2 regions of the Desulfovibrio faecalis genome follow, and region 1 is predicted to be linked to the other one. Evidence: riboswitches for the same ligand, from Rfam matches in the RefSeq annotation. Region 1 holds a riboswitch; the other holds the start of a gene.
What was found. A riboswitch is a leader RNA that binds a small molecule or an ion and turns the genes downstream of it on or off. The one in region 1 is predicted to bind cobalamin.

Region 1 (7,122 bases):
GAAATCTTGCCCGAGTTGATGTCGATGGCCATGAGGGCTTCTGTCTGGTCAAACACCAGACGCCCGCCAGAAGGCAGCAGCACCTCGCGCGAATAAATTTGCTCCAGCTGGCGGCGCAGATTAAAGCGCTCCCACATGGGCGTGCGCATGTCGGTGTGCATCCGCACAATATCCTTGCGGCGGGGGAACAGCAGGTTCACCGTATCGCGCACGCTCTGCGCCACTTCATCATTATCAACCCAGATTTCGCACACGTCCTCGGTCAGATAGTCGCGCACGGCGCGCTCTGAAAGGCCCGGCTCCTGATAGATAAGGGTCGGGGCGGAAACCTCGGTGGCTTTTTTGCGGATGTCGCGCCAGACACGCTTGAGATACTGCAAATCGTTCTTGAGCGTGGTTTTGGTGGTTCCGGCGCTGACCGTGCGCACAATAACGCCAAGCCCCTGGCCGGGGTCAATGCCGTTCATCATTTCGCGCAGGCGCGAACGCTCCTCGTCGTCGTCCACCTTGCGGGAAACGCCGATCTGATCCTGCCCCGGCGTAAGCACAAGGAAGCGCCCGGCAAGGGAAAGCCATGTGGTCAAAAACGCGCCCTTGCTGCCGGTGGGTTCTTTGACCACCTGCACCAATACTTCCTGACCGGCTTTCAGCACCTTCTGGATGGGCGGAAACTTCTTGCCCTTGGAGGGCTCGTGGTGGGCCAGCCAGTATTCGGGGTGCACCTCGTCAATCTGGAGGAATCCGTTCTTGCCCGCGCCGTAGCTGACAAAGGCGGCCTGAAGGTTGGTGTCGATATTGTGGATGACACCCTTGTAAATATTGCCCTTGATTTTGCGCTGGTGCAGCATGTCCAGATAGTATTCCAGCAACTGACCGTCTTCAGCCAGGGCTACTTCTACCTGTTCGCCGGGCAGTACGCTGATGAACATGCGCCGCTTGCCCTTGGGGGCTTCGGCAGGAGCCTTGCCAGCATTGGCGGCAATGGCGGGCTTGTTGCTCTCAGCGGGTTTGCTGCTTTCGGCAGGCTTGCCGTTTTCAGGCTTGTTCTGCTGCTGTTGCTGCTGAGGCTTGGCCTGCTTTGTGGGCTTGTTCTGCCTGGGGGCGCTCTGTCTGGAGGCGTTCTGGGGGCGCATATCCTGCGCACGGCTGGCCTGTTCCGGCGCGTCATCGACCAGATCAAGAGCCTCGTCATCATCGTCGAGGGGGGCTGTGCTGGCCTGATCCTCGGCGGTTTGCGCGCCATCCTGTCCGTTCAGCTCTTTTTTACGGTTGCGGCCACGCCCGCCACGACGTCCACGCCGATTCTTGCGGCGCGGGCCATCCCCGGCAACAGTCTCGCCGGTGGCAGAGGCCGTGCCGCTTTCAGCGGCCTGTTCCGCACCCTGTTCCGCCTGAGCGGCGGGTGCGCCAGCTGTTTTGTCTGTGGGCTGACTTGTGGTCTGGCTCGCGTTCTGGTCGGCAATCTGTCTGGGGCGTTGACCGCGTTCCGCTACGGGGGCGTTCTGGCGCGGCGCTGCCTCTGCGGGCTTGTCTGAAATTTGTTCCGGCGTCTGTTTTGCGCTCTGGTCTGCTGTTTTTGCAGGGGGTTGAGTCGCAGGGGCCGGGCTTGTGAGGGCCGCAGCAGCCGCAGGCTTGTCTGTTGCGGGGCTTGCGGTCTTGGGGGCTACGTCTGCAGGTGTTGCGTCAATTTTCGGAGCAGTTACCTGAGCTGTGGTTTTTACACTGCTTTTTGCCGCTACTTTTGCGGGCCGGCCTTTGGGAGCCTTTGCGGCGGGCTTTTGGGGGGCGGCTTCCTGCTTGGAACCATCAGACGTTTCGGCAGGTTTGGCCGTGAGTGTGGCTTCCGGTGTGCTGACTTCTGCTGCCTTGGCCTTGCGGGGCGTAGCGGCGCGGCTTGAAGTGCTCGCCCTGCCCGAAGTTTTGCTCGCAGTTTTGCCAGCAGTTTTGCCAGCAGCCTTGGGGGTCTCAGCAGCCGTGGCAGCGGCTGACTTGGGCGCTACGGCATCTGCCGTGCTGCCAGAAATTTCTTTGGAGGCGTCAGCCGTTTTTTTAGCTTTGGCGGTAGTCGTCTTTGCTGTTTTGCCCGCGCTGCGGCCTGCGGCCTTGGCGGTTGCGGCGGCCTTGGGCGCCGTGGTCTTGGATGAAGCTGATTCGGCCTGGGGGGCCTTGGAATCGGAAGCGCCTTTAGAATCAGAAGAATCTTTGGCGGCCGTGGATTCGGAGGATTTGGACGCAGCCTTGCCGGAAGCTGTTTTGCCAGCGGCTGGCTTGGCGGCTGGTTTGGCCTTGCTGCGTGTTGTGGTTGAACGTTTGGGTTTGGAAACTTCCTGCGACGATGCATCCGTGGCTGGCTGTGAAGCGGCCACGGGGGTGTCTTGGTCTATGGTCATGAAAATCCTTTTGCTGCGGGGCGCTGGGCCTCCGCGAAAATTTCAGCCAGCATGCCATGCACTTACGGGAATGTGCCGTATTTGCTCCGCCGCAGCGCCAACAAGGCGCGCGAAGGCGGCAGCATGCTAATCCGCTTTTTGGAGAGTACGTTTTTTTTGAAAATATGCAAGCGGGCAAGGGGCGGGCGGGAAAATGAGCGCGGCGTGAACGGCATCCTGCCGATCTAACATCCTGCGGAGGCAGAAGAAAAGCTGCGGGGGAGTGCGCGGGGCAGGGGCCGCATCCGCCGGATCACAACATTGCAATGCGTTCCGGCAGATGCGGCAGGCAAAAATCAGTCTTCAAGCATCTTGAGTTCGGCGGAGAGCTGGCCCGAATTGGAGCGCAGCAGCACGTAGCCGCCCTGCGCCAGCATGCCGGGGTTGACCACTAGGGTGCGGCCCACGCGGTCCATGGCGCGCGATTCGTGGATGTGCCCGCACAGGCAGATGTCCGGCTGGGCTTCTTCCAGAAATTCGCGCACGGCTGTGGAGCCCACATGGATACCGCCGGGGATCATGTCGCAAGCGGTATCCTTGGGCGGATTGTGCGAAACAAGCACGCTGTGCGGATAATGGCGGGCTTTTTGCCAGCAGGTTTCAAGCCACGCGGAAAATGCGGATTCCGGAAATTCGCTCGGCGTGCCAAAGGGCGTAAATGTGGAGGCTCCAACGCCAAAAATGGCGATTTCGGGCGTAAGCTCACGGGTGACGGCGTGGAGGTTCCAGCCTTTTTCGCTCAGCCACTGGTCAACTTCAGGCCTGTCCATGTTGCCGATCTGGGCCAGCACGGGGATGTCGTGGACGCACAGGGCGTTCATGACCTGCTCTGCCTGCTTGACGCCGCCGGTGATGGTCAGGTCGCCGGTAACGATAATGCCGTCAGCCTGCGAGAGTTCCGGTATTTGGGCAAAACGTTCAGGCTCGTCGTGGATGTCGCCCACGGCGATCCAGAGAAAATCCTGAGAGTCGGCGCTTGGCATGGTGTTGTTTCCTTTGTTACAGTGGCGCAGGTGTTGAGAATGCCACACATTGCACCACAAGGAAAGTGCCGCTTGCCCTCCGATACCACGCCATCCGCGCCTGTGCCGCCCACTCAACCAGCGCATCAGCCAGATGCTCCGCCAAAGAATCCGGCGGGCAATCTTTCTGCCGTGCTGCCCGATGCTATGGCTCAGGCCAGAAACGATGTGCGTAAAGTTATGCGCTGTCTGCGGGCGGAGCAGTCGCCCCAGTTGGCCGAAATCCGCAGCGAGGCGGCGCAAAACAGGCTGATGGAATCCGCCCTGTGGAAGAATGCCCGCTCCGTGGCTCTCTATGTGGGTGTGCGGGGCGAGCTTGGCACGCAAGCCCTGCTGCGCGCGGCATGGCAGGCCCATATGCTCGTGTGGCTGCCGCGTGTGCGGCGCAGCGAACCTGGATTTATGGATTTTGTGGCGTGCAGCGGCCCGGATCAGTTGCGGCCCGGCCCCCTGGGGCTGCTTGAACCGCACGATTCCCTGCCCGGTTTCGGGCCGGAAGCTGCGGGCGGCAGTGGCGCAGGGGCACACCCCCTTGCCCCCGACCTTGCGCTCCTGCCCGGCGTGGCCTTTGATCTCGCTGGCGGGCGGCTTGGCTATGGGGGCGGCTATTACGACCGCTTTCTGGAAAAAGGATTCACCTGCCCCCGCGTGGGTCTGTGTTTTGAATTTCAGCTTGTGGAATCCCTGCCCCTGGCCCCCTGGGACCAGCGGGTCAACTATATATGTACTGAAGAGCGTATGCTGTGGCTGTAAGCTATATCCCCTTTGTTTTCCCCGGTGTTCCGCAGGTGCGTTGCGCCTTTCAGACCCGCGCCGGAGGCGTGAGCCTTGGCGAATTTGGCGGCGGCAACATTGCTTTTACCGTGCAGGATAACCCCGAACACGTCATTGCCAACCGCCGCAGCATGCTGGAAGGCCTGCGCCCGCAAGGCATGACCGCCTGGGCCGAACTGATGCAGGTGCACGGCGACGGTTTTGTTTTTGAGCCGGAGGCCGTGGCCTGCGAAACGCCCGTCACGGCGGAAGGCGACGGCATGGCCACAGCGCGTCCCGGCCTTGGCCTGCTCATTAAGACGGCAGACTGCCAGCCCATCCTCATTGCCCACAAAAGCGGCGCGTACATCGCCGCCATGCATGCGGGCTGGCGCGGCAACCGCTGCGATTTCCCCATCACGGGCGTGGCCCGCTTTTGCGAACGTTACGGCCTTGAACCGCGCGATCTGCTGGCCGTGCGGGGGCCCAGCCTCGGGCCGGGCAAGGCGGAATTTGTCAATTTTGACAAGGAGTGGGGCGCTCCCTACCTGCCCTGGTTTGACGCCAGCAGCAAAACCATGGATTTGTGGGGCCTCACGCGGCACCAGCTGGAGCGGGCGGGGCTTTTGCCGCGCAACATCTACGGGCTGGACATCTGCACCGCCAGCAACAACGATCAGTTTTTCTCCTATCGCTGCGCCAGACGCTCGGGCCGTCAGGCCAGCCTTGTGTGGATAGCAGCCTGAGCCATTGACAGGCCGCAAAGCCGCGCCTAGAGTGTTGGCGGCATTGGTAGCCGGGCAGACCGGCTTGAAAAGGGAATCCCGTGAAAAACGGGAGCGGACCCGCCGCCGTAAGGTTCTTAACCTTGCTCCATCTTGCGCCACTGGAAACGGGAAGGCCGGAGCAGGGGAACCAAGCCGGAAGACCTGCCATGCCCCAAGGTGCGCAGTCATGGAATGACGGCACCACGGTGTGGCATTGGCCGCCCCACGGCAACGGGTTTTTGCCGGCAGGACAGAGGAAATACGGGCCTCTTCCACCACGAGTGGAAGAGGCTTTTTTTATGCCCGCGCGACGCAGGCCGCCACTGGGCAAGGGTCTGACCCCTGAGGTCAGCCAACGCTTTGGCCCGCGTTTGCCCCCGCAGGCTACGGCCAGAGGGCTGGCATGACCAGAACGACCGAGTCTTCTCCTTCCTCCTATCCGCAATCCCGCAGGCTGTGGCCGGTTTTTACCGGTCTTGTGGTCGTGTGGCTTGTTTCGCTGCCGCTGGCCTGCTTGCCTGGGCCTGTGCCCTTGAGCGCGCAGAGCGTGTTTCGCGCTTTGGCGGCATTGGCAGGCTTTGCGCCCGCACCCGATGATCCGGCCCTGACCGGAGTTGTGGTGAGCATCCGGCTTGCCCGGGTGTGTCTGGCCGCCCTGTGCGGCGGCGCTCTGGCTATGGCCGGGGCGGCATTGCAGGGCGTGTTGCGCAATCCGCTGGCGGATCCTTTTACTTTGGGCATTTCCGCCGGAGCAGCCTGTGGGGCCAGTATGGCTATCGCCCTTGGCGGGCCGCTGGTGGTCATGCTGGGGAATATTCCGTGGCTGGGCAATGTGCCGGGGCTGGCTGGCTTCAGTCATGCCGGGCTGGTGGCCCCTGCGGCTCTGATCGGCGCGCTGGCGGCCCTTGGCTGCGCACTGTGGCTGGGGCGCGGCGACGGCGCGTTCAGCCGGGAGAGCGTTATTCTTGCGGGCATTGCCGTGGCCGCTTTTTTGGGGGCGCTGGTGGCCCTTGTGAAGGCCCTTAACGAGGAATCCGTAACCAGTATTGTGTTCTGGATCATGGGGTCCTTTCAGGGCCGGGGCTGGAGCAGTCTGCCCCTCTTGCTGGCAACTCTTGTGCCTGGATTGCTGGCAACGGCCTTTGGCTGGCGCGCCCTGGACGTGCTTGCCCTTGGCGATGAACAGGCCGCTCAGACTGGCCTTGATGTGGGCCGCGCCCGCCTGTGGCTGCTGGCCGGGGCAAGCTGCATGACCGCTGGCTGCGTGGCCGTGGCCGGGGTGATCGGATTTGTGGGGCTGGTTGTGCCCCATGTGTTGCGCCTGCTGCTGGGCTGGGGGCACGGCCCCTTGCTGACTGCGGCCTTTTTGGGCGGCGGGGTGCTCTTGGTCTGGGCGGATGTGCTGGCCCGCTGCGTGCTTTCCGGCGGTCAGGAACTGCCCGTGGGCGTGGTCACTGCCTTGCTTGGCGGGCCGTTTTTTGCCCTGCTGGTGCGGAGGCGCTGATGCTGCGGCCTGACCAAGATATTCGCCATGAGGGGCGCACGGCGCCGCCTGTGCTGCGTATTGCCGGGCTGCGCGCCGGATACGGCGGGCAGAGCGTGCTGCACAAGGCGGGCTTTACCCTGCACGCCGGGGAGTGCGCCGCCCTGCTTGGCCCCAATGGCAGCGGCAAAACAACGCTGCTGCGCGCCCTTTCTGGGGTGCTGACGCCGCAGGCTGGCGCCATTGAAATTCAGGGGCGTCCGCTGGCGGCGTTGAAGCCGCGCGAGCGCGCCCGCATGGTGGCGGTGGTGCCGCAGCGAGGGCAGTTGCCGCAGGGCCTTACCGCACGGCAGATGGTGCTGCTCGGGCGTTTTGCCCACCTTTCGTGGCTTGGGGCCTATGGGCGGGAAGATTATGCCGCAGCAGACCGGGCGCTTGAAGAAACCGGAGCCGCGCCGCTGGCGCAGCGCAGGCTCACAGAACTTTCGGGCGGCGAGCTGCAAAGGGTTTTGCTGGCCCGTGCCCTTGCGCAGGAGAGTCCGCTCCTGCTGCTGGACGAACTGGCCGCAGGGCTGGACTGGGCGCGAATGGTTGATCTGTTCGACCTGCTTGAACGCCGCCGCGCCGCTGGAGCCTGTGTGCTCATGGCAGTGCACGATTGCAATCTG
Region 2 (7,122 bases), 3.0 Mb from region 1:
TTTCAAGCCCATGACCCCAATGGAATCAGGAGAGCTTCATGTCGTATCGCTTTATTCCCCAGCTCACCGATGAGGATATCCGCCAGAAACAGCTTGAAGGTCTGCGTTACACCGTGCGTCAGGCCTGGAATTCGCCCCAGTACAGGGCAAAGCTGGAAGCCTGCGGCCTGAAGCCGGACGACATCACAAGTCTTGACGACCTGCGCCGCCTGCCCACCTGCGATGTGGAAGACCTGCGCGAGGGCTATCCCCTGCCGCTTCTCTGCGTGCCGCCGCGTGATGTGGCGCGCATACATGCCTCCAGCGGCACCACGGGCAAACGCAAAATTCTGGCCTACACCCAGCGCGATATTGATACGTTCAGCCTCCAGATTGCCCGCTGCTTTGAGCTGGCGGGCTTTACCCCCGAAGACCGCATGCAGCTTGCCGTGGGCTATGGCCTGTGGACGGCTGGCGCTGGCTTTCAGGCGGGCAGCGAAAGGCTTGGCATGCTCACCGTGCCTGTGGGGCCGGGCAACCTTGAAATGCACCTGCAGCTTTTGCAGGACCTGGGCGCCACCGGCTTTACAGCCACGGCATCCATGGCCCTGCTGCTGGCGGAAGAAGTGGAACGGGCCGACCTGCGCGGCAAGATCAAGCTCAAGCGCATGGTCTGCGGTTCAGAAACCCGCAGCGAAAAAATGCGCCTCGCCATTGAAAGCAAGCTCGGCCTTGAGGGCTGTTACGATATCGGCGGCATGACCGAAATGTACGGCCCCGGCACCGCCATCGACTGCGATGCCCACGAAGGCCTGCACTACTGGGCCGACCTCTTCATCATCGAAGTGCTCGACCCCGCCACCATGCAGCCCGTTGCCGAGGGCGAAGTGGGCGAAATGGTCGTTACCAGCCTGTGCAAGGAGGCCGTGCCCTTGCTGCGCTACCGCACCCACGACCTTTCGCGCCTGCTGCCGGGCCAATGCTCCTGCGGCCTTGCCATGCCGCGACATGACCGCATCCTCGGACGCTCGGACGACATGATCATTTACCGTGGCGTGAACATCTACCCCGGTCAGCTCATGGAAGTCATCGGTCAGTTTGCGGAGCTTGGCGGTGAATATCAGGTGGAACTCACCCGCGATGATCGCTCCCTTGATCATCTGGCCCTCACCGTGGAACGCGGGCAGGGGCAGACCGCAGGCAACGATGCCGCCCTGGCCCATGAGCTTGAAACCCGTCTGCACAAGGCCATCATGGCCCGTGTTTCCGTGAGCGTGGCGGACTACGCCAGCCTGCCGCGTACCTTCAGCAAATCCAAGCGCGTGGTGGACAAGCGCTAGGCCGTGCCGAAAAATATTGATTGCACTGGCGCGGGGTTTTTGCCCTGCGCCTTTATTATGAGCTTTGTCGCCGTATGCCTGCTGGCCTTTTGCCTGTTGCCACTCGCTGCCTCCGCGCGCGAAATCGCCGATGTGGACAGCCCCGCATGGTGCGCCCGACACGCCAACACAGCAAAAAATCAGACAACAGGGCCGAATCAGGCGCAAGCCGAATGTCTGCGGCTTGAAGCTGCCTGCCGCGCTGCCCTGCCCGACCTTGCCCCAGCCGCCAGTTGCCCCGACAGACAGCTAGACCGTTGCGTGGCGCAACAGCGTGATGGCGGGTCCTGGTGCGCCATCCTGTGCTGCTTTGCCCCTGATGACGCATCCTGCCGTGCGGCTGCGGCCAGCATGCCCGCCTTTCTCACCACGCCCGAACGCTAGGCCAAAACATCAGGCAAAAGTCGCCGCCTCGGTGTGTTGGCTCCCAGTGCCAGCTCAGAATGTTGAGCCTGAAATCTAGTCCCTTGCGCGGCGTGGACTCCTGCATTGCCGCATGTGCGCTCCACCCCGGCAAATTCTCGCAATTCCCCTTGCCGGATAGACCTTTGCCCCTTTTTGGCATAGGATTTTACGCGAGCGCGCCCCTGTTCTACGCGCCAGAACCGCCGACACTGGAGCGCGTATGCCCCTTGCCGCCACACCCGCATCCTTCATCTCGCTTGCAGGCTATCTTATGCTTGCAGGGGGGTCGTTTGCACTGGTGCGGCCAGGTTTGGGCTTGCTTATCATTCCTGTGCCGCTTCTGGCTATTCCCCTACATTTTTTTGCGCGCCGCGTAGGCGATTTTGCGGGAGTGGCGCATTCCCGCTGGCAAATGCGTACCCTTGGCCTTTTTTTGCTGCTGTTTCTCGGCCTTGTGGGCATTTTTTTCATTCTTGGCGCAAGCTGCGCTGACGGCCCGGCTCTGGACAGGCTGGAACTCATCGGCAATGCCTATAATGCTGGCAAGGTGGATCTGTACGCTTCGCTGGTGGGGCTGTGGGAAGTCAAAGAATTGCAGGCTTTTACCCTGAGCGCCTCGGTGTGGGCGGGGCTGGCGCTTTTGTGGCCCCTCAAACGGGCGTTTCAGGGCATGCTGGCGCTGGCTGCGGGCATTGCGCCCAAGGCCTTGCCCCTCTGGGGCTGCTGGCTCGCCTTTGCGGCAGCCATTGCGGCGCAGGGCGGCATGCTGGCCTGGCTGGTGACCCGACAGGCTTAGTCGCAACACCCGCAAGCGCACAGAACCCGACAACACACCTGAAAAACCTCTGCGAAACGCGGCATCGCCCGCATTCCCCAATTCCCCGCACCCAAAAACAGAAGCCGCACAAACCAGACGCGCTGTCCCGGCTTATGCGGCTCCCGCAACAAAAATGCGGCGCAGGCAAGCGCCCGCTACTGCTTCCTGGGTTCCTTGGTCAGATCATCGGCAGCTTCACGGGCATGGCGCACCAGGATGGCGCGCGCGCCGGCAATCTGGCCCAAGCCCTTGAGATTGGTCTCCACCTTGAAACCTGCGGCCTTGAGCTTCGAGGCCCAGGAATCGTCTTCATCCCCGGCCATGTCGTTGTGCGCATGGTCGCCAGCCACCAGCATGAGCGGCTCGATAACCACTTTCTTGACCTTGGCGGCCTTGAGTTCCACCAGCAGGTCGTCCACGCTGCGCGCGCCCTCAACGGTCGCCATAAACACGCGCTTGTCCGCATCGTGGAACACGGCGCGCGTGCCTTCAAACGTCAGATCCGCACGGCCATGGCTCTGGCCATGGCCCATGAGCACCAAGGCGGCATCCTTGCCGCGCAGGGATTTAACGTCTTCCCTGATGGCCTGAATAAGTTCCTGCGCATCTTTTTTTGATTCCAGCATGGGGCGGCCCAGAAACACGGAGTCAAAGCGGCCCGGATTTTTTTGCAGGTCGATAAGCACCGCCCGCTCAAGCGCGCTGAACTCCTCGCCCGCCATGACGTGCAGCGACTGTACGCGCACGACCTTGACGCCGTCCTTGGCAAGCTGGGCGAGCCCATCGCTGATGCCGCCCACGGGATGCCCCTCGGCGGCTATTTTTTTGCGGATAATCTGCGAGGTATAGGCCCACACCACAGGCTGACCGGGAAAAGCGGCCTTGAACTCCGCATCCACGGCCTTCATGGAAGCCAGAGCCTCAGGAACGCTGGTGCCAAAGGCCACCAGCAGTACGCCGGCCTTGGGGCTTTCTGCGCCGGATTCAGCGGCAGGGGCAAGCACAGGCGCGCCCATGACGGCGCACAGCAACAGAATGGGCAAAAGGGTACGGGTGAAAAAATGCAGAATGGAATGCGGCGTAGTACGCAGCATGGCAACCTCCTCAATGGCGCGTTGACGGGTTGAAGTTGGATAAAATGCCGGAGGATATTCGGACTTGAGGGCATGGGGCCTTGCGCCCCTTGCCTAGACTTCGCCTTCGCCGCTCGCGCGACTGGCTGTAGCGCCCCGCCAAATGGCGGAACGATGAAGCTTCGTTCCCTCTTACCGCAGCGCGACTGTTTCCGATTTTAACGGAATTCCCCGCCGACCTTTTCAAAACAATTCATGCGGCAATAAAAGTCAAGTGGGCATACCCTGCAAGCCCCGCCAGACAGGCCCTTGCAGGGTATGCCCCGCGCGGGCTGCCGCGCCTGGGCCGTCCAAAGCGGCGCAGAATCCCGGTTTTTCGGCGGCTAAAGCCGATTTGGCGCGTATTTTTTCTTGTTCTTTTGATGAAATCCTGATAATAAGGCACCTCCCTGTTATGGGGAAATTATGTTTGGAGGCTGGACATATGGCAGGTTTGGAAACCGGGCACGACAACGAAATCAATTTCGAAAGCGCCCTTGAAAACTACCTCAATCCCGATTTCGGCGATCTTGAGGAAGGCTCTATCACGAAGGGCGAAATCGTCCGCGTGGATGATGACAATGTGCTTGTTGACGTGAACTTCAAGTCCGAAGGGCAGATTCCTGCGGCAGAATTCCGCGACCCCGCCGGCAACATTTCCGTCAAAGTGGGTGATCGTGTTGACGTTTACGTTGTTCGCAAGAACGAAAACGACGGCACCATCACTCTTTCTTTCGAGAAAGCCAAGCGCATGCAGGTGTTCGACCAGCTCGAAGACGTGCAGGAAAACAACCGGGTCATCAAGGGCCACATTGTCCGCCGCATCAAGGGTGGCTACACCGTGGACATCGGCGGTGTGGAAGCGTTTTTGCCCGGTTCACACGTGGATCTGCGCCCCGTGCCGGATATGGATGCCCTGGTCAACCAGGAATTCGAATTCCGTGTGCTCAAGATCAACCGCCGCCGCAGCAACGTTATCGTTTCTCGCCGCGTGCTGCTTGAAGAGGAGCGCGATTCCAAACGCCAGGATCTGCTGCGCACCCTTGAAGAAAACCAGATCGTTACCGGTAAGGCCAAGAACATCACCGAATACGGTGTGTTTGTTGACCTCGGCGGCCTTGACGGCCTGCTGCACATCACCGACATGAGCTGGAAGCGCATTCGCCATCCCAAGGAAATGATCACCATCGGTCAGGAACTGACCCTGAAGGTGCTTTCCTTTGATCGCGACAACAACAAAGTTTCCCTCGGCCTCAAGCAGCTCGTGCCCGATCCGTGGCAGGACATCTCCGCCCGCTTCCCCGAAGGGGCCAAGTGCAGCGGCAAGGTCACCAACCTGGTTGACTACGGCGCATTTGTGGAACTGGAACCCGGCGTTGAAGGCCTGGTGCACATTTCCGAAATGTCCTGGACCCGCAAGCTGCGTCATCCTTCCCAGATGGTTCACACTGGCGACGAAGTCGAAGTGGTCATTCTGGGCGTGGACGGCGACAAGAAGCGCATCAGCCTCGGCATGAAGCAGGTTCGTCCCAATCCCTGGGAACTGGTTGCTGAAAAGTACCCCGAAGGCACCGTCCTTGAAGGCGTCATCAAGAACATCACCGAATTCGGCATGTTCATTGGCATCGAAGACGGCATCGATGGTCTTATCCACGTTTCCGACATTTCCTGGACCAAGAAAGTGCGTCACCCCAACGAACTGTACAAGGTGGGCGACACCGTGCAGGCCAAGGTGCTGACCGTGGATCAGGAAAACGAAAAGTTCACCCTCGGCGTGAAGCAGCTGGTGGACGATCCGTGGGGCCATGTGCCCAACACCTACCCCGTGGGCTGCACCATCAAGGGTATCGTGACCAACATCACCGACTTCGGCCTCTTTGTTGAAGTGGAAGAAGGCATTGAAGGTCTGGTGCACGTGTCCGAACTTTCCAGCAAGAAAGTGAAGACCCCCGCCGAGATCTACAAGGAAGGCCAGGAAATCCAGGCCAAGGTCATCCATGTCAGCGCCGAAGAGCGCCGTCTGGGCCTGTCCATCAAGCAGATCAAGGACGAAGAAGAACGCCGCAAGCCCAAGGAATTCCATTCCGGCCCGCAAGAAGCCGGTCAGAGCCTGGGCGATCTGCTCAAGCAGAAGTTTGAAGAAAGCGAAAACAGCTAGTCTGTTTCTGCTTCAAAATACAAAAGGGCGTTCCCGCAAGGGAGCGCCCTTTCTTGTTGCTTGCCAGCAATAAAACAGCGGGAGGTGTTTGAGTTGGTAATGTGCCGGCGATGCACCCGTGGCATCTAGGCAGGGCTGACTTCTTGCCCACGGACAGAACGATCCCATACAGGGTGGACTACGCCGCCTTCAGCAAAGGTTCCCTCTCGCATAGTCTGCCGCCATTATCACCGAGCCTGCCTGCAGCCTTTTGGTCAGGCCAGCTTGAGCAGTGCTGCCCCACCGACAACCAGCAGCACAGAAAATCCACGCAAGGGCGTAAAACGCTCGTGCAGCAGCCACATGGCCAACAGCATGCCAAAAATCACCGAGGTTTCGCGCAGGGCCGCCACCACGGCAATGGGCGCAAGGGTCATGGCCCACAGGGCAATGCCATACGAGCCCATGCTTGCCAAACCGCCCAACGTACCCACACCAAGCCGTTTACGGGCATAGCCCACGTAACTCCAGCCATACCGCCACAGGATGTAAACGTGCACGGGCAGCGCGTTGATCAGAAAAATCCAAATAGTGTAGGTGGCGGCGTTGCCGCTTTCCCGCGCACCAAGGCCGTCTGCCAGCGTGTACCCCATAATGATGCATGATGTACGCAACGAGATAAAAACTTCGCTCCAGCCATAGCCTCGACGCATATTATCCGTGGCAAGGCACATAATCCCCGCGCACAACGTAAGCACGCCGCACCATGCGCCCACCGACATGTTCACGCCAAAGGCCAGCAGTGCCAGCGAGGTGAGCAAGGGCGCGCATCCACGCATTACCGTGTAGGCAAAAGACATGTCTACCCGCTCATAGGCCGCTGAAATACATATGTAATAGCCGAGATGACACATGCACGACATGGCAAGATAGGGCCACGCGGCCTGTGGCAGCGGCGGCAAAAAAGGCAGCAGACACAGTGCGCCAAGACAGGCACCAAAAGCGTTCAAGCCTGTTTCAAAAAGCTTGTTGTCACCGCTTTTGACAATAATATTCCAAAGCGCGTGCAGAAAGGCGGCAAAGAGGATGGCGAGCAAGATTGATGGGGACATGGGCATTGCTACCTCTTTGCCGTGAGAATGCCAAGACAACAACACAGCCCCCCAGGCAAAGAGGGCAATACACCGATTGGAACCGCATACATTGCGTTCATGCCGCCCACAATTGCCAGCGAGGCTCTCGCTCACGCAGAGCTTGTTGCCTGTTATCTTGGGCAAAACTGCGGCAGGCAAT

Region 2: another riboswitch for cobalamin. It lies ahead of ACUZ79_RS02195 (sirohydrochlorin cobaltochelatase); the one in region 1 lies ahead of ACUZ79_RS15565 (FecCD family ABC transporter permease).

The regions. Positions count from the first base shown of each region.
Region 1 is NZ_JBRBQR010000001.1:3,543,045-3,550,166, forward strand. It holds gene ACUZ79_RS15545 (Rne/Rng family ribonuclease) at 1-2,390, opposite strand, end outside; gene ACUZ79_RS15550 (metallophosphoesterase) at 2,726-3,412, opposite strand; gene ACUZ79_RS15555 (5-formyltetrahydrofolate cyclo-ligase) at 3,452-4,204, shown strand; gene ACUZ79_RS15560 (polyphenol oxidase family protein) at 4,195-4,950, shown strand; cobalamin riboswitch at 4,977-5,155, shown strand; gene ACUZ79_RS15565 (FecCD family ABC transporter permease) at 5,375-6,475, shown strand; gene ACUZ79_RS15570 (ABC transporter ATP-binding protein) at 6,475-7,122, shown strand, end outside.
Region 2 is NZ_JBRBQR010000001.1:504,575-511,696, forward strand. It holds gene ACUZ79_RS02180 (phenylacetate--CoA ligase family protein) at 39-1,319, shown strand; gene ACUZ79_RS02185 (hypothetical protein) at 1,323-1,742, shown strand; gene ACUZ79_RS02190 (hypothetical protein) at 1,984-2,559, shown strand; gene ACUZ79_RS02195 (sirohydrochlorin cobaltochelatase) at 2,736-3,674, opposite strand; cobalamin riboswitch at 3,707-3,930, opposite strand; gene ACUZ79_RS02200 (30S ribosomal protein S1) at 4,138-5,850, shown strand; gene ACUZ79_RS02205 (DMT family transporter) at 6,105-6,941, opposite strand.